One region of the Paenibacillus sp. PastF-3 genome, then DNA from elsewhere that is predicted to be linked to it. Evidence: predicted binding sites of a transcription regulator. Region 1 holds the regulator's gene; each other region holds the start of a gene.

The links. The regulator LexA, encoded in region 1, represses DNA repair genes until DNA is damaged. The targets are predictions, from matches to a motif close to CGAACATATGTTCG.
Region 2: the regulator LexA is predicted to act here: its motif matches at 6,039-6,052, upstream of addB (helicase-exonuclease AddAB subunit AddB).
Region 3: the regulator LexA is predicted to act here: its motif matches at 2,492-2,505, upstream of M2444_RS10210 (YhjD family protein).

The regions. Positions count from the first base shown of each region.
Region 1 is NZ_JARXWM010000008.1:85,770-93,482, forward strand. Features, by position in the region: gene M2444_RS17245 (FixH family protein) at 1-296, opposite strand, end outside; gene M2444_RS17250 (HAD family hydrolase) at 556-1,341, opposite strand; gene M2444_RS17255 (hypothetical protein) at 1,375-1,902, opposite strand; gene M2444_RS17260 (DUF896 domain-containing protein) at 1,952-2,161, opposite strand; gene M2444_RS17265 (LysM peptidoglycan-binding domain-containing protein) at 2,271-2,684, opposite strand; gene lexA (transcriptional repressor LexA) at 2,980-3,606, shown strand; gene M2444_RS17275 (L,D-transpeptidase) at 3,777-4,115, shown strand; gene M2444_RS17280 (hypothetical protein) at 4,263-4,643, shown strand; gene M2444_RS17285 (hypothetical protein) at 4,878-5,456, shown strand; gene M2444_RS17290 (MBL fold metallo-hydrolase) at 5,581-6,363, opposite strand; gene M2444_RS17295 (cupin domain-containing protein) at 6,360-6,860, opposite strand; gene M2444_RS17300 (DUF4352 domain-containing protein) at 6,991-7,614, opposite strand.
Region 2 is NZ_JARXWM010000003.1:493,894-501,606, reverse strand. Features, by position in the region: gene M2444_RS09395 (ECF-type riboflavin transporter substrate-binding protein) at 125-685, shown strand; gene M2444_RS09390 (ABC transporter ATP-binding protein) at 796-2,502, shown strand; gene M2444_RS09385 (energy-coupling factor transporter transmembrane component T family protein) at 2,499-3,329, shown strand; gene M2444_RS09380 (Na/Pi cotransporter family protein) at 3,382-4,368, opposite strand; gene M2444_RS09375 (class I SAM-dependent rRNA methyltransferase) at 4,468-5,892, shown strand; gene addB (helicase-exonuclease AddAB subunit AddB) at 6,183-7,713, shown strand, end outside.
Region 3 is NZ_JARXWM010000004.1:136,020-143,732, reverse strand. Features, by position in the region: gene M2444_RS10230 (YkvI family membrane protein) at 1-435, opposite strand, end outside; gene M2444_RS10225 (xanthine phosphoribosyltransferase) at 610-1,182, shown strand; gene M2444_RS10220 (hypothetical protein) at 1,294-1,611, shown strand; gene M2444_RS10215 (hypothetical protein) at 1,729-1,947, shown strand; gene M2444_RS10210 (YhjD family protein) at 2,020-2,466, opposite strand; tRNA gene M2444_RS10205 (tRNA-Leu) at 2,654-2,737, shown strand; gene M2444_RS10200 (hypothetical protein) at 3,510-4,040, opposite strand; gene M2444_RS10195 (hypothetical protein) at 4,081-4,764, opposite strand; gene M2444_RS10190 (ABC transporter ATP-binding protein) at 4,761-5,654, opposite strand; gene M2444_RS10185 (GntR family transcriptional regulator) at 5,651-6,022, opposite strand; gene M2444_RS10180 (class I SAM-dependent methyltransferase) at 6,253-7,062, shown strand; gene M2444_RS10175 (S8 family peptidase) at 7,054-7,713, opposite strand, start outside.

The DNA of each region.
Region 1 (7,713 bases):
TTAAATTCAATTTTCTGTTCACTATCATCTTTGCTCACAATTTCGAACAGAACCTCTTTCGCATCATCCACTGCCTTGTTGTCTTGCGTCACCACCGCCTCAAAGGTCACCTTCTGATTTACAACAACCTCTTCAGGACTCCAATGTAACTCAACCTTAATAGGCTCCATAGACATGTCCATGTTCATGTTCATATTATGTACGCCAGAATGTTTAGATTGGTCTGATGAACATCCTCCCAATACTAAAAGTGTTGCGCCTAATAATAAAGGAACTATTGTTCTTGAAATCTTCATTTAGATTCCTCCCAGTCGATTTGAATACTAAGAATCTACCAATTCATGTTATACATTCTCCATCTATTATACACATTATTATTGGTTTTTCAGTATTTCGCATCAATTCAGCTAAACTCTTGTGACCTAGATCATATACTAGTAAATCTCATCTATCGTACTAAAAATGATTTAGATATAAAAAAGACAGCAAGTCTCCTAGTAACTAGGAACTCACTGCCTTCTTAAAGCTTAAATGAATGAAAGCCTCAGCTCAATTTTATAAAGATTGGACTAATGATAGAAGCTCTCCAAGATGTTTGATTTCATAATCCGGCTGAATTTCCGGATCTGGCTGTTTGCCTTTTCTATTAATCCAAACCGTAGTCAAACCTGTTGCCAACCCACCACGAATATCCGTTGTAAGCTTATCTCCGACCATAACGCCTTGCTCAGGTGAAATATCCAAAAGCTCTAGGGCATGCAGAAAAATTTCCTTATCCGGCTTTCCTTTGCCGAAGCTTCCAGAAATCACAATGTGATCAAAGAAAGGAACGATTTCGGGTACACCATCCAGTTTTTCTTGTTGCAATGCAGGGCAACCATTGGTCAGAAGCAATAGCTTCACTTTACCCTGCAGCTCTTCAAGCACCTGAATCGTTTCATCATAAATGTAAGGCCGATTTCTACGCTCTGCTGCGAATTTGGCTGCTAATGTCCCAGCAAGAGCTTCGTCCTCTACACCAAGTGCTGCAAGACCACGACGCCATGCCTCTTTACGATATCCCGGTGCAAGCTGCTCCAATTGACGAAATTCCGGCTGTTCACCTGCAGTAAAGTTCCCCCAAAGTGCTTCAAACGGATTAATCCCAATCATTTTTGTAAACGGGTTCGTTTCGTAGGATTCATAAAGTCCTATGGCTTCTTTACGCACCGCAATTTCCAGCTCTTGTGGATCAATCGTATCCCCAGCGGCTTCACATGCAGAACGAAATGCTTCATTGACGCTCCGATCATCCCAGAGCAGTGTATCATCAAGGTCAAATAGTACGGCGGAAATTGGCATTACAGGTCTCCCTCTCCCATGGCTGGTTAATTTCTATTCGTGAATTACTTCAATTTGGTGAGCTTTTGCGAATGCTTCCAGTCTAGTCCCCATCGCAGTTGTATCATAACGATTCATAAGTCTGGTAAAAATCCATTTCGTGCGTTTGCCTTTATGCTTAATGACAACTGCTCCACGCGAGAGGATGATTTTCTCAATATCAGAAGCTGGCAGATAGCGTTCGCGATTGAATTTTATAGTAGATAGTCTAGCATTCTCTACCTTCAAGTACGGACGTCGGAAGAACAGAAGTGCTGCTAGTAAGTAGTACAAAACGACTCCTAACCAGTTCATAAGCATACCATTACCTTTGGCTTGGTCCACTGAACCAATCATCCAAAACATAGTACCTAGCACTAATAACACTACTGGAAATGCAATGTTACGGCCTTTAAAGATTTCGGTGTTCTTCCCAGGAGATTTAGATTTAGATGCGTAAATCGTTTCCTTCCCCTGTTTCTTTCTTTGCTTGTTGATTTGCTGCGTGTTGCGTTGAACCATTCTTTCCCAAGAACGGGCCATATGCGTTCCCCCTAGTCATCCAGAAATATCTATGAAAAGGAACAGGGTGTTAATGCTTAAGCCCCTTGTTACCTTGTTCATGCTCATCATTATCAACCAATTCAATCGTATTCAATTGTGCTCGAAAGTTATTGCGGATATTCCCCAAATAAATTTCCCGAAGCTTGGCGCGTTCCGCCGTTTCCTCTTGATTAAGGCCTACGCTCTTCTGTTTGCGTGCCAATTCGTTAATACGCGCGACCAACTCATCAATATTCAAAACTTTCCCTCCCCTTATAAATTAATTCTAACTCTGCCATGAGAAAAAGAGCTTGTCAAGGTTTACTCCCTGCAAGCTCTTCATGTCCTCTTAATATGTTCTTAGAATATTAATAAATAGGTAAAGAGAGAATATCTCCAGCATTAATCTGACTACCTTTTATGCCATTGGATTTCTTAATTCCTTCTATATATACAGCCGTCTTCATATCAGAAGGTTTATTCTCAAGAGCAATACTCCAAAGTGTATCTCCACGTTCAACCACTACGCGCTTCTCATCCTTCATTAAAGTAGTAGATCCTGCAAATACATTACCCACTACTGTAAGTCCTGATAGTACGAGCACAATGATCAATGTCAGCTTAATAACAAAATCTCTACGGAACAAACGCATCAAGCCTTCAAGCAAAAACTCTGTGATTTCTTTAATCTGAGCTGAATAACGGGTAATAGGATTATGTCCTAAAGATTCAACCACTGGGGCTTTATCGTAGATGCTACGGTATGTACTGTATTTTAACATGAATATCATCCTCCAAACACTTGTTCTCACTTCCAAAATCATAATAACACGAACATGTGTTTTGTTCAATACTATTTTAGAACAATTGTTCTCTTTTTTTCAGAGGTCAATATTTACCATATTATTCATCTAAGAACCTGCTCTTACCATTTAGATGAAGGAAATGTAATCAATACAAGACTACCATTTATTAACTCTATCGAATTAATATTTATAATAGTTAGAACTTATGTTTGTGCGAACGGTAGTTCTATGTTATAATTTTCCCAAACATTACTATATGGGGTTGATTCCAATGTCAAAGATTTCAAGTCGCCAGCTGGCGATCCTGGAATTTATACGTAGCGAAGTCCGCAGCAAGGGTTATCCTCCTTCCGTCCGGGAGATTGGAGAAGCTGTTGGTCTTGCTTCCAGCTCCACAGTTCACGGTCATTTGGATCGGCTAGAGAAGAAGGGACTTATCCGTCGAGATCCAACGAAGCCTCGTGCGATAGAATTGCTTGGCCAAGAGGATTCTGAGAATGTGCACCATTTCGCACAAACCGTCGCTCGAATTCCTGTCGTAGGTAAGGTTACCGCCGGGGTTCCTATCACTGCTACTGAGAATATTGAAGACTACTTTCCCCTTCCAACACACTATGTTGGAGATAACAAAGTATTTATGTTATCGGTTCAAGGTGACAGTATGGTCGAAGCTGGGATTATGAATGGTGACTATGTTATTGTTCGTCAACAACAAACGGCTGATAACGGAGATATCGTTGTAGCTATGACCGAAGAAGATGAAGCAACCGTTAAGACTTTTTATAAAGAACGTGATCATATACGTCTTCAGCCGGAGAATCCGGCGTACGAGCCTCTTCGCCTTAATCGCGTGACCATTCTCGGCAGAGTTATCGGATTATTTCGAGATATCCACTAAGTATGCACTCCTACCAAAAAGGCTGTTCCGCGAATGCGGAGCAGCCTTTTTTTCTATGCATTTAGCTTAACCCCATCTGGAACATATGTTCCCGTAGGCTAAAATGACCATTTTTAAGAATAACCGTTTAGGCATCCTGCTCATATCTTAATTAGAAAGGAGTGTGCACAATGCCAAATTACCGGATTATAGTTGATCTGACGCAGCGTATGCTTTATCTTCTTGATAACGACATTGTGATCAGGGGCTTCCCAGTCGGAATCGGTAAAATGTTAACTCAATCACCACTCGGTGAATTCACAATCATTAATAAACAACCCGATCCAGGCGGTCCATTTGGGGTCTTTTGGATGGGACTATCTAAGCCTCACTATGGGATACATGGAAATAATGATCCCTCATCCATAGGGCACGAAGTATCCCATGGTTGTATTCGTATGTACAATGAGGATGTGTTAGCACTAGCTGCGATTGTTCCAATTGGAACACTAGTAACGATCAGAAATTAAATCTATCCATAGATAAACACGCCTCACTCCTTGCTTAACGGAGGGGGCGTGTTTGTATTTATGTATTTTTGATGACCTAATAGGAATTATGTGGTTATATGTCGAATAATGTTAACAGGATTTCAAATTGAAAGGAAGTGTTTCGTTTTGAACAACTCAAAAATTAGAACCCTCGTCGATTTTAAAGTCGATGCACTTGTTAAACTCTCTGGCTTATTGTTAAATAACGATCAAGCTAGTGGAAAAAAAGTAAATCTACTCACCTCATTTGGCAGTATTCAAGGGACCATCTCCCCTTCCACCTCCAATAAAGAGGATGTTTTTGACTTAAAATCTCTAATGGATGATGTCATTGTAGATGAATACATATCTTATTTAGGTGCGGAACATCCCGATAAAAATTTCAGTTATAACTTTGTAGTCCTTAATGATGTTTCTGTTAGACCCTATGCTAGCTATGAATCTCCGATCGAATACAAACAGCTAATTGTTTATACCGATCAAATCACAGCCTTCAATTTCTTATGATTTTGACATATTTATTTTAAAAAGCTCTCAACAAAGCACTCAGCAGTTGCCCCAATTTTGCATTCAGCTTGCAAAATCGGCAGAACTCTGGGTGCTTTCTCCTTTTCTAATCAGTAGTCGTTTCCTAAATTCCCACGATTTTCGATTATAACAGATACTAGTAGAGAGGATTCAAGCATATCTTTCAATAAGCAATAAACCTTGCTCTACTGAGATCATTGGAGGTGTGGTTAGATGCTGATTTTTTTGATGTACATGTTTGGCATTTTAGGGGTAGTCTTAATGCTAAGTGCCGGTATTCTAGAATTGAAAAAACTATCTACTTCTTCTGAACTGTCTAAGCTCTTAAACGCAATCTCCTCTTTTAACATCATATTCACCAAAACATTCATTCCCCCCAATCAATCTCACTTGATCGCGCTTAACGAATCTTATAAAAAAATAGCTATAGGCACCAGCGATCCGAAAACAAGAAAAAAGGCTATAGCAAAGCTATACTCCTTCGAAAATGTATTGGGTTCAGAGATTGTCGTTAACGCACTAACCCTTTCAAAGGTATCTAAAAGACAACAAAACAGTAAAACAACTGCTTCAAGTGCGGATATTAATGTGCTTAATAGCGCTGACGAAGAGGCTGATGTTATCGAGGAACTTACGCTTAAAATATACATGAATAGCAATGAAATACCTATGTATAGCATTTCCTTCTTGCCAGGCTTATTGCCCATTCAACAATCCGACAATCAGTACAAAGAAGCTTACTCCCAGGTACAGCAATTGCATGCGTTCTTTAGGTCGATCGTATCCGAATAAACACACCTCTTTCGCCCCTTATTACTTCACTTTACTTTTCCAAAATAGAAATTTTGAAAATCTTAAGGAATGACAAAAAACGGTCCTTTTGGGAGGGCCGTTTTTGTTTCAGCCAACATTTATTTTAAAACTGCACACTAAATCCGTTAAATTGATGAATACCCGTACCATGAGCGACAAGATCTCGTTCACGTAATTCACGAACTGCCTTCATAACCTCTTGCAAAATAACTGGATCTAGACCCAACGTATTATGAGAACCGAATACTTGAGATACATTTGGAATTTGTGCAATCTTTTCTAAAGAAGCCACTAAATCTGCCGGGCTAGTAGAGGGATAAAAAGCATAAATTGGCGTAATATCATACAACAAATCTCCTGTAAACAGATACCTGTTGGCATGATCAAAGATGCTAATATGACCTGGTGAATGACCCGGTGTGTGGTAAATTTCTAATCTACGCCCGCCTAAATCAAGCACATCTCCCTCTCGCAATAGAGCAGTTGGTTTCCCTTGAAAAGGCGTATACGTATTAGGATCAAACGTCTCAGGAACAGGTAGAGTAATATCTCGGCTCATATCTTTTCTGATCTGGGCAAGGGACAAACCTCGTATTCCATTAATTAGCCAATCCTCATCCTCTTTATGAACATAGATCGTCTCAAATTGTCCATGACTGCCTATATGGTCTGCATGCACATGCGTAGTGATGACAGCGATAGGTAACTCCGTTAACTGATCCGTTATTCTTTTTATATTATCGATGCCTAATCCCGTATCAATCAACACCGCTTTCCCTTCCCCTAACAGCAAAAAAGAGTGCACCTTTTCCCAATGTCCATATTCACTGATTGCATAAGTAAGTGGATCAATTTTCGTGACTGTGAACCATCGATCTTGAATCAAGTATGAACCTCCATTCCGTTCCATTTCTCCCTTACCTGCTCTTCACCTTTATAATAGTCTGCTTGTTGATCTGCCTGATAAATTTCTTGATAGGGGAGAATGTTGATTTTACCTGAGTCCGGATATTCGCAAACATCTATGCCCTGGTTCGTTCGGAGATCAAGATACTTGCAAAGTGCATCCGTATGATTATAAAGTTGATGCGCTCCTTCAGGTCCCATTTCAAAAAATAGCACATCACCTTCAGAAACCTCAGTAAAACCCTCGGGAGTTCTTAACATCGCTTTTCCCGTCAAAATCACAAATATTTCTTCAGCGTTTCTATGAAAATGATAAGGAAAGGAATACTTATCTGGATCAAGCGATCTAATGTCGAAGACAAGATGTTTAGAATTAGCGATCTCAGCTAACCTCTCACTCGTATGCCAAGCAAACTCAGGGATCGGTGATAACTTTTGCTTAAACGATACTGTATTTTCATTAAAAATCTTCGCCAAATATAACACCCCTCATCCTTTATGCCGTTCTTTCAATATAATCGGTTTGGTACTTTATGTAAATAATGATTATTAGGTTTAACAATGAAAAAGCCCCGCCAGCTTTGGCGAGACTCTTATGTGAGATATCCTATTTATTTTGAAGAACGATTTTGATTTCTCCATCTGAACTAAAACTTAAAACTGTAAAATCAGTATTGATTTCAAGTTCTTTCCAATCCTTAGGAAGCTGGTAAGCTAGTTTGCCACGAATTTTCTTTCCCGCAGCTAAAGCGCCGTCCATTGTTCCTATTTGACTATCCAAAGTATGAGCCATGAGATCTTCATTTATGGAGAAGCTGTCTTGATACGCATTGAACATTAGCATGGAGCTTACCATATAATCTTTACTGGAAATATTCTCAAGTATAATTCCGATTTCTACAAACTCATTACCCTCTGATGGTTTTACATAATCGTTTCCCTTAGGCTTATCAAGAGATTCAACTGTAAGCTTAAAATTCTTAGTTGTGATGGTTTGTCCAACTTCAGTGATCATCGTTTCTTTTGGCTCTTCAGTAGGCTTGCTGGTAGGCTTTTCCGTTTCGACCGGTTTCTCTGTTGCTGCAGTATCATCTACCTTTGCCACTGCTGGTTCTGATTTTGATACTGTAGGTTCACTATCATTCCCCTGTGATCCAATCACCCCTATTACAACAAAAACAATAATAAGCCAAAACCACCATTTTTTAAAAAAAGGTTTCTTTGTTTTCAATATTCTACTTCCTCTCAGATAATATCCATTTCCAACTTTTGCTAGGAAAATATACCCATATTATCCTATGAAAGATATACCTTTGCAAGAAAAATATAA
Region 2 (7,713 bases), on a different contig from region 1:
TCTGGGTCTGCAAAGCCAACATTAATGTTGCTTTGCAGATTTTTTTATTTTAATCTATATTAATTCCGACTATTCCGATGTATAATTAAATAAAATAAAAAGAAGCGTTGGGGGAGATGAAAATATGGCAAAACAAAAGGTGTTATCGATTAAGACGATTGTTGCGATTGGTATCGGTTCTGCTTTATTCGTTATTTTGGGCAGGTTCGGTTCGATTCCATCCGGAATTCCAAACACTAACATTGAGACTACATACGCTTTACTGGCATTGTTTGCACTATTATACGGTCCGTTTGCCGGATTACTCATTGGCCTGATCGGACATACACTGAAGGATGCGATTTTTTATGGTTCCCCTTGGTTCAGTTGGGTGATCGCTTCTGGAATTGTTGGGCTCGTTGTTGGGCTGCTTGTGGCTAGAATTGGGATTCATGATGGGGAGTTCGGACGAAAGGAACTGATTCGTTTTAATCTGGCCCAGATTGTCGCTAACGCAATCGCCTGGTTCTTAGTAGCACCTGTACTGGATATTCTAATCTATGCGGAACCGGCGAATAAAGTATTCACACAAGGACTTATCGCCGGAGCATCCAATATAGTCACTGTGGCAGTGATTGGTTCTCTACTGGCAATAGCATATGCAAAGACAAGAACGAAGCAAGGCAGCTTGACCAGAGAAGCCTGAGTAGCATATAATCCAAACCAAAAGCCGGTGGAGATCACCGGCTTTTTTATGGCTGTAAAACATATAATGAAAGTGAAATTCTTCAAACGAAGCTAAGAGGAAGGTCAAGGATGAAAAAAGCAGTGATTGAATTTAAGGATTTTAGTTTTCAATATCGAGCACAGCAGGAGCCTACACTCACAGATATTAACTTAACGATTGCCGAAGGGGAGAAGGTACTTATTGTGGGACCCTCTGGTTCTGGGAAAAGTACACTGGCTCATTGTATAAACGGACTCATCCCTTTTGCTTATAAAGGTGAAATGTCTGGATCATTGCGAATTATGGGTCTGGAGCAGAAAGAACTTAGTATTGCAGCATTGTCGGATCAGGTAGGGACTGTACTGCAAGACCCGGATGGACAATTTGTTGGATTAACGGTTGGAGAGGATATCGCCTTCAGTCTGGAGAATCACGCGGTCCAACAGGCCGAAATGATAGAAAAGGTAGTGGCTGCAGCAACAGCCGTGGATATCCACGAATATTTAGGAGCGTCACCTCAGGAATTGTCAGGTGGTCAGAAGCAAAAAACGACCTTAGCTGGCGTTCTAGTTGGTGATGTGGACATCCTGTTGTTTGATGAGCCTTTGGCAAACTTAGATCCATATACCGGCACAAAAGCAATTGAGCTTATTGACCGAGTGCAAAAAGAGACCGGTAAAACGGTTATTATTATCGAGCACAGGCTCGAGGAAGTACTTCACCGTGCGGTGGACCGCATTATTGTGATCCATGACGGACGCCTTGCGGCGGATATGCCAGCCGCTGAGCTATTAAGCACGGGCTTACTTTCAGAAGCAGGCATTCGGGAACCTCTCTATTTAACGGCTTTAAAGTATGCAGGATGTACGATTGCATCAGATATGAATCCGCAGCATATAGATGAAATTCAGCTGGACTCTTGCTCCAGCAAGCTTGAGTACTGGTATGATAACAATAATTCGCAGCAGGATAAACGTGAGAGTCTACCTATCCTTGAGCTACGTGATGTTTCATTCGGTTATGAGAAGAGCAGACCAGTACTTCATAAACTTAACCTTCTTATTCATAAAGGAGAAATGGTCTGTATAGCTGGGAGAAATGGGGCTGGGAAATCCACGGTATCTAAGCTTATCTGTGGCTTTTATAAGCCCACTTCCGGTTCGATATTGATGAACGGAAGGGATATTGCCAAGGATACGATTAAGGAGCGGGCAGAGCGGATCGGTTTCGTGATGCAGAATCCTAATCATATGATTTCTAAGACGCTTTTATATGATGAGGTTGCGCTAGGCCTTAAATTACGAGGGGTGTCTGAGGAGCTTATTCGTGAGCGAGTGCATCATGTTTTAAAAATATGCGGTCTATACGCTTTTCGTAGCTGGCCCATCTCTGCGCTCAGCTACGGTCAGAAGAAACGTGTGACTATTGCTTCTATTATGATCCTGGAGCCGGAAGTGATCATATTAGATGAGCCGACTGCAGCACAGGATTATAGGCACTATAACGAAATGATGGAATTTCTTTTGACGCTTCGTGAACAGGGAATGACGGTCATTATGATTACGCATGATATGCATCTTATGCTGGAGTATGCCGATAGAGCTGTAGTGTTGTCTGATGGTGTTAAGCTTGCTGATGATAGTCCTGAACGAGTGCTAACCAATTTAGAAGTAGTGAGGAATGCTAATTTGAAAGAGACCTCACTATTTACATTGGCTATGAAGGTCCAATTGGATCAGCCAGAAGAGTTTGTAAGAAGATTTATTGCATACGACAGGAGGAGCCGGGGCGGATGAAGGCCACAATGTTAACTTTTACGAAGCAGGATTCACCTGTTCACCGTCTTACAGGCGCCACTAAGCTGATTTTATTTATAGTGTGGTCGTTGACAGGCATGATTACATACGATACAAGATGTCTAATAGTGATGCTGCTCTTTAGTTTGATCGCCTTTAGAGTCTCTAAAGTTCAGTTTCAGGATTATGCCTTCGTCCTATATTTTATATTACTCTTCTTTGTGCTTAATCATATAGCTATCTTTATTTTTTCTCCATTGGAAGGTGTAAAGGTATACGGTTCACGGCATGATATTGTTCATCTTGTAGGTCGGTATACCGTAACATATGAGCAGCTATTCTATCAATTAAATATTGCCCTTAAGTATGCAGTGGTCATTCCCATGGCACTGTTGTTCCTTCTAACGACAAATCCTAGTGAATTCGCAGCGTCTTTAAACCGGATTGGTGTGAATTATAAAATTGCATATTCTGTATCGCTTGCGCTGCGGTACATTCCGGATATCCAAAGAGATTATGAGAATATTTCGTTCTCCGCTCAGGCACGGGGAATAGACATCTCTCGAAAAGAAAAGCTGCCTAAACGGCTTAAAAATATTATTTCAATTCTTATGCCTTTGATTCTGACCAGCATTGAACGCATTGAAAATATTAGTACGGCTATGGAATTACGTGGCTTTGGAACACAGAATAAACGGACTTGGTACAGCAGTCGTCCTTTCTCAAGAAATGATTATATTGCTTTGATCTTATTCGCTCTGATTGCAATCACTACGACGATAATCACTTTTTATGATGGATCGCGGTTTTATAATATTTTCGATTGAAGTATAATAGTACAGTTGTGGAAAGTTTGGGTTCAGGCGTTACAGTAACTCGTTACGATAGAAGACGTTTCTCCAGTCTTGACCATACAGGCAGGTAACATAATGGCAGTGCGATTATCGAGCAGATTATATTAAAAATAGTCTGGGCATGGGCGATCTGTGAAGAGGGGCCTCCGCCGATCCAAGCAGCGGTTGCTTGCAGGGGTCCGAGAAGTGGCAGGAACAATAGTGCACCGCCAACATTGAGTGCAACATGCGACCATGCGACGAAGACGCCAGAAGACGAGCCGCCGATGGAAGCGATGACTGCCGTGAGGCAGGTGCCGACGTTGGCGCCGAGCACGATGGCTATGCCAAGCTCTGTGGGCATGGCACCCGACGCAGCAATGCTCATAGCCATGGCAATGACCGCAGCGCTGCTATGTAGCAGGGCTGTTAAGCAGGCACCAGCGGCGATTCCCCACAAGGCACTTGTGGCCGCATGATCCAAGAACCAAAGGAATAGGCCGCTCTCCTGAAGTGTCCCGCCGATGGACTGCATAACTGCGATTCCCCATAAGACTAAGGCGAATCCTGATATAGCCAGGCTGATGAATTGCAGCGGCTCTGATATTTTCAGGCACAGTGCTGCTGCCCGTGACGTATGAGGTAACTCGCCTGCTATAACAGCTGCTGCCCACAAACTCAGCGAGGCAGCCAGCAATGGTGTAGCCATAGTATTGATCTGAAGTCCGATGAGTTCGGTGGTCAAAGTGGTGCCGATGTTGCTACCTAAGATAATGCCAAGCGTACGAGCATAGGTGAGCAGACCGGCATTTACCATGCCGATCGTTAGTACAGTTACAGCCGTGCTGCTCTGAAGCAGGGCTGACAGTACACTGCTTGCGATCAAGCCTTTGATAGGTGTAGAGGTTGCCTTATTCAGACTTGTTGTTAACAGAGGGCCTGCAAGCTTGGACAATGCTGTCTCCATTAGCTTCATGCCAGCCAGAAAGATAACCAAACCATATATAATAGGAAAAAGCAGATCACGGAACATAGGGCATACTCCTTTGAACGAGGGTTGTACACCAATATATGAAAGTAACGAGTAGGACATGTATAAAATCATTTTTAGAAAAACAGGGAGTTGAAGTCATTGGCATCGGTTAGATTAGAACGCAATCGCAAAAAAAGATTGGAACAGGGCCATCCATGGGTCTATGCAGGTGAAGTTGCATCAGTAGAAGGAAACCCGGAAGCAGGGGGATTAGTTGATGTTCTTAATCATCAAGGCCGTTTTCTGGCGGTAGGATATTACAATCCAGCGTCGCAGATTCGGGTAAGAATTGTATCGCAGGGACCTTTGGCTATCATGGACACCGCCTTTTTCGCAGAACGGTTTACGAATTGTCTGCAACATAGAGAACGTTTCCTGCCTGGGGCGGATGCTTATCGTTTGGTTTATGGTGAAGCGGACTTTTTGCCAGGTCTGATTGTGGATCGGTTCGGCGATATTCTGGTTGTGCAGCTACTTACACTCGGAATGGACAAGTGTCGTACAGAGATTGTTGAAGCACTTGTACAGGTTATGGCACCGCGTGGTATTTATGAACGCAGTGATGTTAGTGTACGTGAACTGGAAGGGCTGGAGCAGACTACAGGTGTGCTGTACGGGGAATGCCCAAGACATGTTACTGTAAGTGAAAATGATCTGAAGCTGGTAGTAGATATCGAAGAGGGCCAGAAGACCGGTTATTTCTTTGATCAGCGTGAGAATAGAGCATCCATTGCGCCTCTCATGAAAGGCTGGGGTGGACGAAGCGGAATTACACTGCAAGAAATAGAAGCAGAAGATGGCTCGTTACAAGCTTTGCCGGTAAATAAGAGTGGTAAACACGTAACCTTCCCTTATTGGGATGGTGCTACAGTGCTGGAGTGCTTTTCGCATACAGGCAGCTTCACTCTGCATGCTTGCAAGTATGGCGCGAAAAAAGTAACCTGCCTTGACGTTTCCGCTCATGCTATAGAGAGTGCTAAGGTTAATGTGGAGCTAAATGGCTTTACTGATCGAGTGGAATTTGTAGTGGACGATGCTTTTGCCTACCTTCGCAATCAGGTCAAGGGGCTGGAGGAACGTTCGGAGCGGGCGACGGTTGCCAGCGGAACGGAATCAACAGTAACGACTACAAATGCTAAATCCGGAGGCAAAGCCGCCAAAACGGACACCTCCAAGCCTATGACAGCAGGTGGAGGTAGAACTTGGGATGTAGTTATCCTAGACCCTCCAGCGTTTGCGAAAACTAAAAGTGCAGTAGCAGGCGCTTGCCGTGGTTACAAGGACATCAATCTACACGGCATGAAACTGGTGAACGAAGGCGGATATTTGGTTACTGCAAGTTGTTCTTACCACATGCAGCCGGATCTATTCCTTGAGACGATTGCCGACGCAGCTAAAGATGCAGGTAAAGTATTGAGACTTGTGGAATGGCGTGCCGCAGGTAAAGACCATCCGCAGATTCTAGGTGTTAACGAAGGACACTATCTGAAGTTTGCGATTTTTGAAGTGCGGAGTAAGAAATAAGCTGGCTGTTTATATAAGTAATGGATTTTAATCCGTAAAAGGAGTCTTCGATCGAGGCCTCTTTTTACGGGTTTTTTGCTATGTTCTCAAAAGAGCTGAATTCGGGATTTACAAGATTATGATTGTAAATCATTAGAAAATACTAGCAAACGCATGTTCTGATTTGTGCAGTTATGCTATACTGAGGGGACGAGGAACGACTGAGCTTTTTCATTTGAACATTATCAAACGGTGAGTATTTCACCTTGTTTCATATACATTTTCTACGCTACGGAAGGAGTCTATCATTTATGTCGGTAGCCTTTTTACTAGGCCGCTCTGGTAGTGGCAAGACAACAAAAATATGGGAGTCTATTTCTTCTTCATTAGAGAAGGAGCCTCTTGGTGCGCCAATCATTATTCTTGTACCGGAACAAGGCTCCTTTGGAGCAGAACGGGGGCTTCTGACCGTAGGGAATGTGAAGGGAAGCATTCGGGCGCAGACACTGAGCTTTTCTCGGCTTGCCTATCGAGTGAAACAGGAAACTGGAGGTAGCGCTAGTCTGCCGATCAGTGAAGAAGGTAAAAAGATGTTGATTTACAAAATCATCAGTCGCCGTAAAGAGGAACTGAAGTTGTTCGGTGCCTCTGCAGACAGACCGGGTTTTGTGGAACGGCTCAATCAGCTGCATACGGAGATGAAGCGTTGCTGTTTGGCTTCCTCTGATTTAGAGGAGCAGCTATCCGCAATGCGAGGCGCTATTGCAAGAAGTCCAATTCTTGAAGGCAAGCTGGATGATTTACAGCTGGTATTCAGTGAATTAGAGAAGGAGATGTCACGCCTCTATATCGATGAAGAGGATCGTTTAGCGGAACTAGCTGAGCATATTCCTGATTCCTCTTACATTCGCGGGGCGCAGATTTGGGTAGATGGGTTCCACGGCTTTACCCCGCAGGAATTCGTAGTGCTTCGAGAATTAATGCAGCAAGCATCGAAGCTGACCGTGTCCCTTACTCTTGATCGTTCGTATCCCTATGGAGATCAATTAAATGAGCTTGAATTGTTTCACCCAACTGCGGTCACTTACATTAAACTGCGTGGAATAGCTGAAGAGCTGGGCATTGATGTGTGGGACGAGCTGCTGGAGCCAGCGGTTCTTCCGCGTTTTGAAGAAAGTCCTGTTCTTGCTCATCTCGAAAGAGGATATGACCGCCGAAAGGTCTGGATGGGTGCAGATGATCTGGCAAATGAAGCGATATCTATAGGCGCAGCAGTTTCACACAGAGCAGAGGTTGAGGGAGCACTGCGTGAAATGATTAGACTGGCGCGAGATGAAGGTGCAAAATATGGTGATATGGCCGTATTGATGCGTAATATTGGAGATTACGAGCAGCTGATTAAACCGTTGTTCCAGGATTACGGAGTCCCTTTTTTTCTGGACCAGAAGGTAAATGAGCTGCACCATCCATTGGTAGAGTTTGTACGTTCCGCATTGGATGTGGTGCGTCGACGCTGGCGCTTTGAGGATGTATTCCGCTGTGTAAAGACGGAGCTTTTGCTACCGCTGGACGGTAGTATTACGCGTGAGGATATGGATGCCTTAGAAAATTATGTGCTGGCTTGTGGGATTCAAGGGTATCGCTGGACGGATGGCCGTTCATGGAAAGGGATTCCTAGCTTGTCGCTGGAAGGCGGCAGACAGATGGATGAAGAACTGCTTGCTACAATGGAGCGATGCCGTGCTAGTATAACGGGTCCTCTATTTGCTTTTGAGAAACGGATACAGAAGAGTAAAAGCGGCCTTGAACTATGTACTGCAGTGTACAAGCTGCTGGATGAAA
Region 3 (7,713 bases), on a different contig from region 1:
CAGACTGTTCATTTGCAGAATACCGGAAATTCCCCGTTTAAGCAGAAAATAAGAACCAACCAGCGTCAGTATTAGCCCTGTTTGATAATGAAGTCCAAGATGCTCTTGAAATATAGCGCCCGCGCCTGCAAGCATAATACTGTTGACACCGATTAAGATGACCATCGTGAACAAACTAATGGTGCTTCCGACTTGGTCGCCGAAGAGGTGTCGGTTAAAGTCTTCATAAGACTCTGCTTCTATGCGCCGAGCGATGACCATCATTTTCGTACCCAGCCATATGAACAGTATAGTAGAGAGCAGGATGGTCAGGACTGCCCAGTGTCCGTAACGAGTGAAGAATTTTAATATTTCTTGTCCGGTGGCGAATCCGGCTCCTACAATGGTGCCAATGTAAGTGAATGCGATCTGTAATGTTCGGACATGTGATTTCATGGCTCCCCTCCTAATAGTTTTAAGAACAAAAGAAAAATCATAATGCGTGCTATGCAGGATTGCCTTGTGTACTCTGTATAGTACAGGTTATGATGAGGATCAGTAGGACATGACTTCCGTGATTCATTTGTACGGAACGTCTGCGATTATAAAGGGTATTGGAGGTTCAAAGTCATGGAAGTGTTGAAACAGCGGATTTTGGAGGAAGGTGTCGTCGTTTCAGATGAAGTGCTGAAGCTGGATGCACTGTTGAATCATCAGGTAGATCCACAGCTTACGATGGAAATGGGACGGGAGTTTGCCGGGAGGTTTGCGGACTGCGGAATTACACGTATTGTGACCGTGGAATCCTCGGGCATTGCCGTGGCATTTGCCACCGCATATGAGTTAAAGGTGCCGTTAGTTTTTGCACGTCGCAAAAAAACACTGTTAGCAGATCCGGACGCACTTTGTGAAAGAGTTCCTTCTTTTACGAAAGGTATTGTCACCGACATTATGTTGTCTCGGCAATTCATCTCTCCAGAGGATAAAATCCTCTTTATCGATGATATCATTGCTAATGGTGATGCTGCACGTGGATTGATTAAGATCATCGAGCGCTCTGGCGCTGAGCTGGTAGGTCTTGGCGTTGTAGTGGAAAAAAGCTTTCAGGCTGGAGCTCGGACAATCAAAGAACAAGGCATCCGACTGGAGTCACTCGTAAGAATTACTTCTCTGAGTGGTGGCACCATTGAATTTGGGGAATAACCCGTTTTAGAGATAAGAACAGGCCTAAACAGGCCTATTTTTCAAACAACTGCTTTTCACCCTATAGATTTTCCTTTATAATAAAATCAGACATAGGGAGGAGGCGTCACAATGGGGAAAGAACCGGTGACTGAGCAATTTTTTATTGATAAATTAACCGAGGCCAAGGATCACTTCGAGCGTGCGCTGGATTGCAAACACACGGAATTCGACGATCTGTATCCCTATATGATTGAACATCCTCAGTTTTTTTGGTACAAACGCTATGTAGCTTGGTCAGAGCTTCTGACAATTAAAGGTTTATGTGAGGAACTTTCCTTCCCTTGGAGGGAGAAATTCACTACAAACCAAGTGGAGTATCTGGAGCAACGTGTGATGTCCGCTAAAGTTCTTGATTTCTGGTTCGAGAAGAATGAAGCGCTGATATAAGAATGCTTTAGTAGACATGCAATTGGTCAATTACTTATACGAGGCCCAGATGATTTTTCATTTGGGTCTTTTTTCTTAATGAAAATAGGATAAGCTATACAGAGGGAGGGATTCATGATGATTAGCGATGAACAATTGGATGCGTACCGAATTTCCGGCGAGAAAATTCGTGTGGTCCGGGATGGCATAGAAAGTAACGATGTAAAAGGGATTGTTCTGGCTTGGGATGATTCGCAGGTAATGATACGTCGTCAGAATAGACGAGTAGTAAAGCTAGATCGGAATTATTTATTCCAACCCTTCAGCGAACCAAGGAAAGAACTTGATAATATATAGTTTCCGCAGCAGAACAGCTCCTTACCCAAATTGGGTGGGGGCTGTTCTGCTAACATCTATGCCTCTGACGGATTATATACTTAGAGCTAGCTGGGTGTCACTTTCTTCTCTGGAGAGTATAGAGAGCTCTGTGGACAGTCCCAGATATGCACGCATTCGCAGCATCATCTCTCTACGGAATCCTGGCCATAATATATTCAGTTCACCTTGATATCCTCTACAGGAGTACAAGGCCTCAACTCCTCGTTGATCTTGGCGAACGGTTGTGATCTTCAGATCATGCGAACTCAATTCGCGCGTAACCTCTTGGAGCATTAATGAGGTTTTCTTAGTGGCACCAGACACGAGCTCCATATAAAGCTGAGGGGTCTTAAACAGGCCGCTCTTGCTGATTACACGGCAGTCACGCTCGAAAACTTTATGAATAAACGTTAGCAGCAAATAGCTTCTGACAAGGGACAGTTCTTCTTTAGTAATATCTTCATCAACAATGGATGTCTTTAACTTCGTAGTCGCCATTATAAATCACCTCATTTATATTATGCGAACTTTTGTTCTCATTATACCTTATAATCGGAAGTAAAAGCAATAATTATCCATAAAATAATGATCGACAAGAAAATCTATAAAATATATTGACGCTTTAATCTCAGCATGATATGATATTTCTTGTGACCGCAAGATTGATATGTAGTCATTACGATGTGCGGTCGTGGCGGAATTGGCAGACGCGCACGGTTCAGGTCCGTGTGGTAGCAATACCGTGGAGGTTCGAGTCCTCTCGACCGCATCACTAGAAACTCCCTTGAGAAATCAAGGGAGTTTCTTTTTTGTGAATATAAGGTTGACTAACCAGTAACCCTAGATAAGGGAATAACATTTTCATTCTGGATGGAGCCTAGGTTCATAAGAGTTTTGTATAATACAGTGAACATACAGGTATATAAATAGGTATGTATCTGAGGGAAAGTCAGGGAGCATTGGAGTTGGATTTATTAAAGGAGAATTCAAGATTATAGGGAATTTCTCCCTATAATTATTAGAATTCAGTTATTTTCAATGAGTATAAGGAATTACTCCCTATAAATTCGGATAAAACCCCAAATACGATAAAATCCAATGAATTAAAGGGAGGAATTCCCTATATCCATCGATTTATGGACAAAAGCGTAAATTTAAAGGGAGGAATTCCCTATATCCGTGATTGAGACTGAGAAAAAGTAGAAAGTGAGGCATATATGCACCAGAATTGCCCCCGGAAATTCCCATAGTCGCCTCAGCCTACAAAATTACATTTATAAATAATACGGGGGTGGCTAACACCTTGATTTCTGCAAATTTGCATTAATTCTTACTTCAGAAGAAATCTTCGAGCCATCCGTGAGGATATACCTGTACATTCTCAGTTTTTGAACTTAATGAGGAAGATATCATGTACAAAAAGCTGATCATTTGCAGGCTTTCTCTAGTTCGGTGAAGGGTATGGGTGAATAAAGGTATATCATTTTGATTCTGAGATGTGAGCGGATGGTTCATGAAAGTTCTGATGATCATGGTATGACTTAGCTTAATAAATATCGAATTAACCCTAATAAAGCGAAGGCGAACAAAACTGTCCCAGCACCAATGCCTGTAATTGCACTGTTTGCGACCTTAAGTTTTTTAGATATGAACAGTGATACGATAGAGATTGCAACAAGAAGTGCTGCTAAAAGGTATAAACTGAAATCGTTAAACACACTTTTTAAGCCAATAAAATGAATCCCTACTATAAAAGAAATCCAAGGAGCAACGTAATCATTATACTTACATTTCATCAATATAGAAGCGCCAGCGCCAGCCAAAAATAATTCAACATAGACAGAAATTAGATAATTATCAAAAGAGGTCTTGTCATTTAATACGGAGGGAGCATCCCAGTTCGTCACACTTAAATAGACACCAATCAAGCAGATGAGAAGGGATACACCAGAAGCTACGCCAATATATTTTCGCCAGCTGGATCTGGGATTTTCTTGTGCCCAACCAAACCAACTAAAACTAAACATACCGAATATAGAAGCATACATGGCGTAATCCCTCACATAATCCATACAGTACCTCCTATAATGTTTAGATATTCGAGGCAGTGCCTTATACTGTAGACTTCCGAAGCATCCAAAACGATAAGAGTGCATACAAGACCGTCAAAGGCATGCTCCACAAGGCAATTTCAAATGCGGTATGGCTAACGAACCAATTAAATAGATCTCCCCACCAGTGATAATACGTCATTAACAATCCAGCGACGCTGTACACAATAAACATGACTGCTGCGAAAATGAATAGGCCACTTCTGCCGAATCTGCGGAAGATGCTGGAGATAACAAATCCCCAATAAAACATATGCAACATGATCACGAAATAGATCCACAGCTGCTCTAGGACAGTACCGTCATTCAAGTATGGCATATGAAAATAATGTAGCTGCACACCCCATCCAGGTGTTAATTTGGTTTCTACAATAGATAGCAGGAACAGAAGAAGTGAGAAGCCGGCACTTGTTATAACGGCCATTAAGGAGGTGCCGAAGAAATAATCTGTCCTCCGTATGCTTAAGCCCAAGGCAAAGGGGAAGGTCTGAACCAAAATGATGATACCTATGACAAACATATAAATAAAGATAGAGACTAGGCCACCGGTATACATTGGTTCTTGCATGAAACAAGCTATGACGAGATTGACGAGAAAACTGGACAATAATATGATCCAAGGCATAAATAACCAAAACCATTTATCCTTGTAGTGCATTTTTAATATCCCTGTCATATGGTTCATTGTGCTGCCACTTCCTTTCCTTGAGATCTTCTATTTGTGAGATGAACAATTAACTGTTGTAAAGAGATAGGGGAGATCTCCAGACCTAGCATCTCAGCGCGTGTTAGATCTGTTGAGTTTAAGCCAATAACAGTGGCAGAAAGTAATCCGCCAAAGGATTCACGAGAGATAACCTCTTTACCGGAGATTAAATCTTCCACCTTCGCAGTCGCACCGATCACCTTAGCGGCTCGCCCGCGAAGCGCTTCAGCGTCCTCATTGATAATCAGCTTACCGTTGTCGATAACAATGACATGCTCTAACAGCTGGCTTACCTCATCAATTAAATGGGTAGACAAGACAACTGTTCGTGGATATTCTGAATAATCCTCAATTAATCGATTGTAAAACAGGCTTCTAGCCACAGCATCCAGACCTAAATAGGGCTCGTCAAATATAGTTAGGGGAGCTCGGCTAGCTAGACCTACTACAATACCCACCGCCGAGAGCATACCTCTGGACAGCTTCTTTATTCTTCTTTTTAAGGGTAGATTGAAGTCTCTGATTAAAGAGTGGGCATAGTCCCGATCAAAGTTAGGGAAAAATAACGCAGAAACCTCTAGAACATCGATAATACGGTACGTATCTGGGTACTTTTGGCTTTCCTTAATGAAGCAAATCTGATTGAGTACGCGGTTATTCTCGTAGGGATGTTCCCCGAACACCTTCAGATCACCACTTGTAGCAAATAACTGTGCTGTAATCATGTGCATGATTGTTGTTTTCCCCGCACCATTTCTGCCAAGCAGACCATAGATTTTGTTCTTTTCTAAAGAAAAATTAATGTCTTGGATGACGGTTACCTTTCCGTACGACTTGGTCAGTCCCTTGATCTCAACGACTTCATTCATGACCGATTATCTCCCCTCTGAATCATCTTCGTTAATTGATCCAACGTAATTCCTAATTTCTCTGCTTCACGGATCATAGTTACAACATATTGCTCATAAAATTGTTCTTTTCTCTTTTCCATCAATACTGTGCGCGCTCCAGAAGCTACAAACATGCCGATACCTCGCTTTTTGTATAAAATTCCTTGGTCGACAAGCAAATTCACACCTTTCGCAGCCGTAGCCGGATTGATCTGGTAAAAAATAGCAAATTGATTTGTAGAAGGAACCTTTGATTCCTCCAGGAGTGTTTCTTCGATGATGTCATTTTCTATGCGTTCGGCGATCTGCATAAATATTGGTCGAGTATCATCCATTAAGCTTCCCATGTATTCACCGCCATGTTCATTGGTTAGTTAGTTATGTAATTAACCATATATGTAATGGACTTATTTGTCAATCATTTCTATGTGGATTTTTTGATCCTTTGAGCCCAAATCCAGCGAATTGCCGTATCAGCATAAATAAAAGGCAGTTCGGTCAAACCGAACTGCCTTTTATTTTAGTTGGATGTCTGCTATGATTTTGTCCTATTAGAAAACAAGAGAAGGGTGAACCTATGAATGGATATGGTCCGGATTTATTTAAAGGTACGGCAGTGTACTATTCAGAATATCGGCCGCAGTATCCTTCATCCCTTATTCGGTACTTAATTCAGAAGTTTTCGCTTAACGGAGAAGGCCGTCTGCTTGATTTAGGGTGTGGTACGGGTCAGCTGGGACTAAGATTTAGTGATTGGTTTGAAGAAATGATAGGTGTAGATACGGAAAGTGAAATGTTGGAAGAGGCTAATCGTCTATCAACACTCCATAGGGTAGATAACGTTAGTTGGATACTTGGTAGAGCAGAAGAGTTGCAGAACGACTGGGGTTCCTTCCGTCTTACCATCCTGGCCAAAGCCTTTCATTGGATGGATAGGACAGCCCTTCTTGAAATTCTACATCATAGTTTGATCGATAATGGTGGATTAGCGATTATTGATACTTTTAATGTAGGGCATGAGCCATTATCTTGGCAGCTTAAGGTAAATGAAGTAGTAAAACGCTGGTTAGGTAACGAAAGAATAGCAGGAGACAGCATCTATACTCATCCTAAAGAAAGACATGAGGATATTGTTGCGCGATCTAGTTTTAAGGATGTGGAAAGATTGATTTTACCGAGTTATTCAGTGACATGGACGGTGGATTCTATTCTTGGAAATTTGTATTCCACATCCTATGCTTCAAAGCGTTTATTTGGAGATCACTTAGAACAATTTGAAGCGGATTTGAAATCTTCTTTATTAGAAATTGAGCCTATGGGTAAATTTACTGAAGTGTTGTCAGTTTCTGTTATCACAGCTTTAAAGAAGGAAGCAAAATCACAATAAGAATCTCGCATTAATCTCACCAGAGCCAGCTGTGTTAGGTTTTAGTTTAAGAGAGAATATGTTCTTTTTCAGTATGCATTTTACTTGCTTAGGGGATAGAGATGGATTTCTCTGCAACAATTGAGCGATCACACCGGAGACTATTGGAGTTGAGACGCTGGTACCGGACAGTACAAAATAATTTTTAGCGATCCGCAAGTAAGGAAGCTCGCGATCTAGCTTGGAGTGAGGCGCACGAAGAGAAATAATGGTCTCGCCAGGAGCTACGAGGTCTGGTTTCTTTCGCCCTCCAGGTGCAGGTCCGCGGCTTGAATATGAAGTAATCCGGTCGTCCTTTTGTGTGAGTGTGCGGCGATCATCCACTGCACCTACGGTAATTGCAGAAGGACTAATACCAGGAGATTCTATCGTCCTGCGTCCAGGGCCGCTATTTCCAGCTGCAATCACAATAGTGAGTCCAGCCTTTATTGCTTTTTCTACGGCTTGGCACAGCGGATCGTCAGAACAAGGTGAATTTACCGTACCCCCTAATGACATCGAAAGGATACGTAGTTTTAGTCGCTTTCGATTCGCAATACACCACTCGATTCCTTTAATAATCGTGGAGTCATATCCGTCACCATTTTTATCGAGTACTTTAACACCGACGAT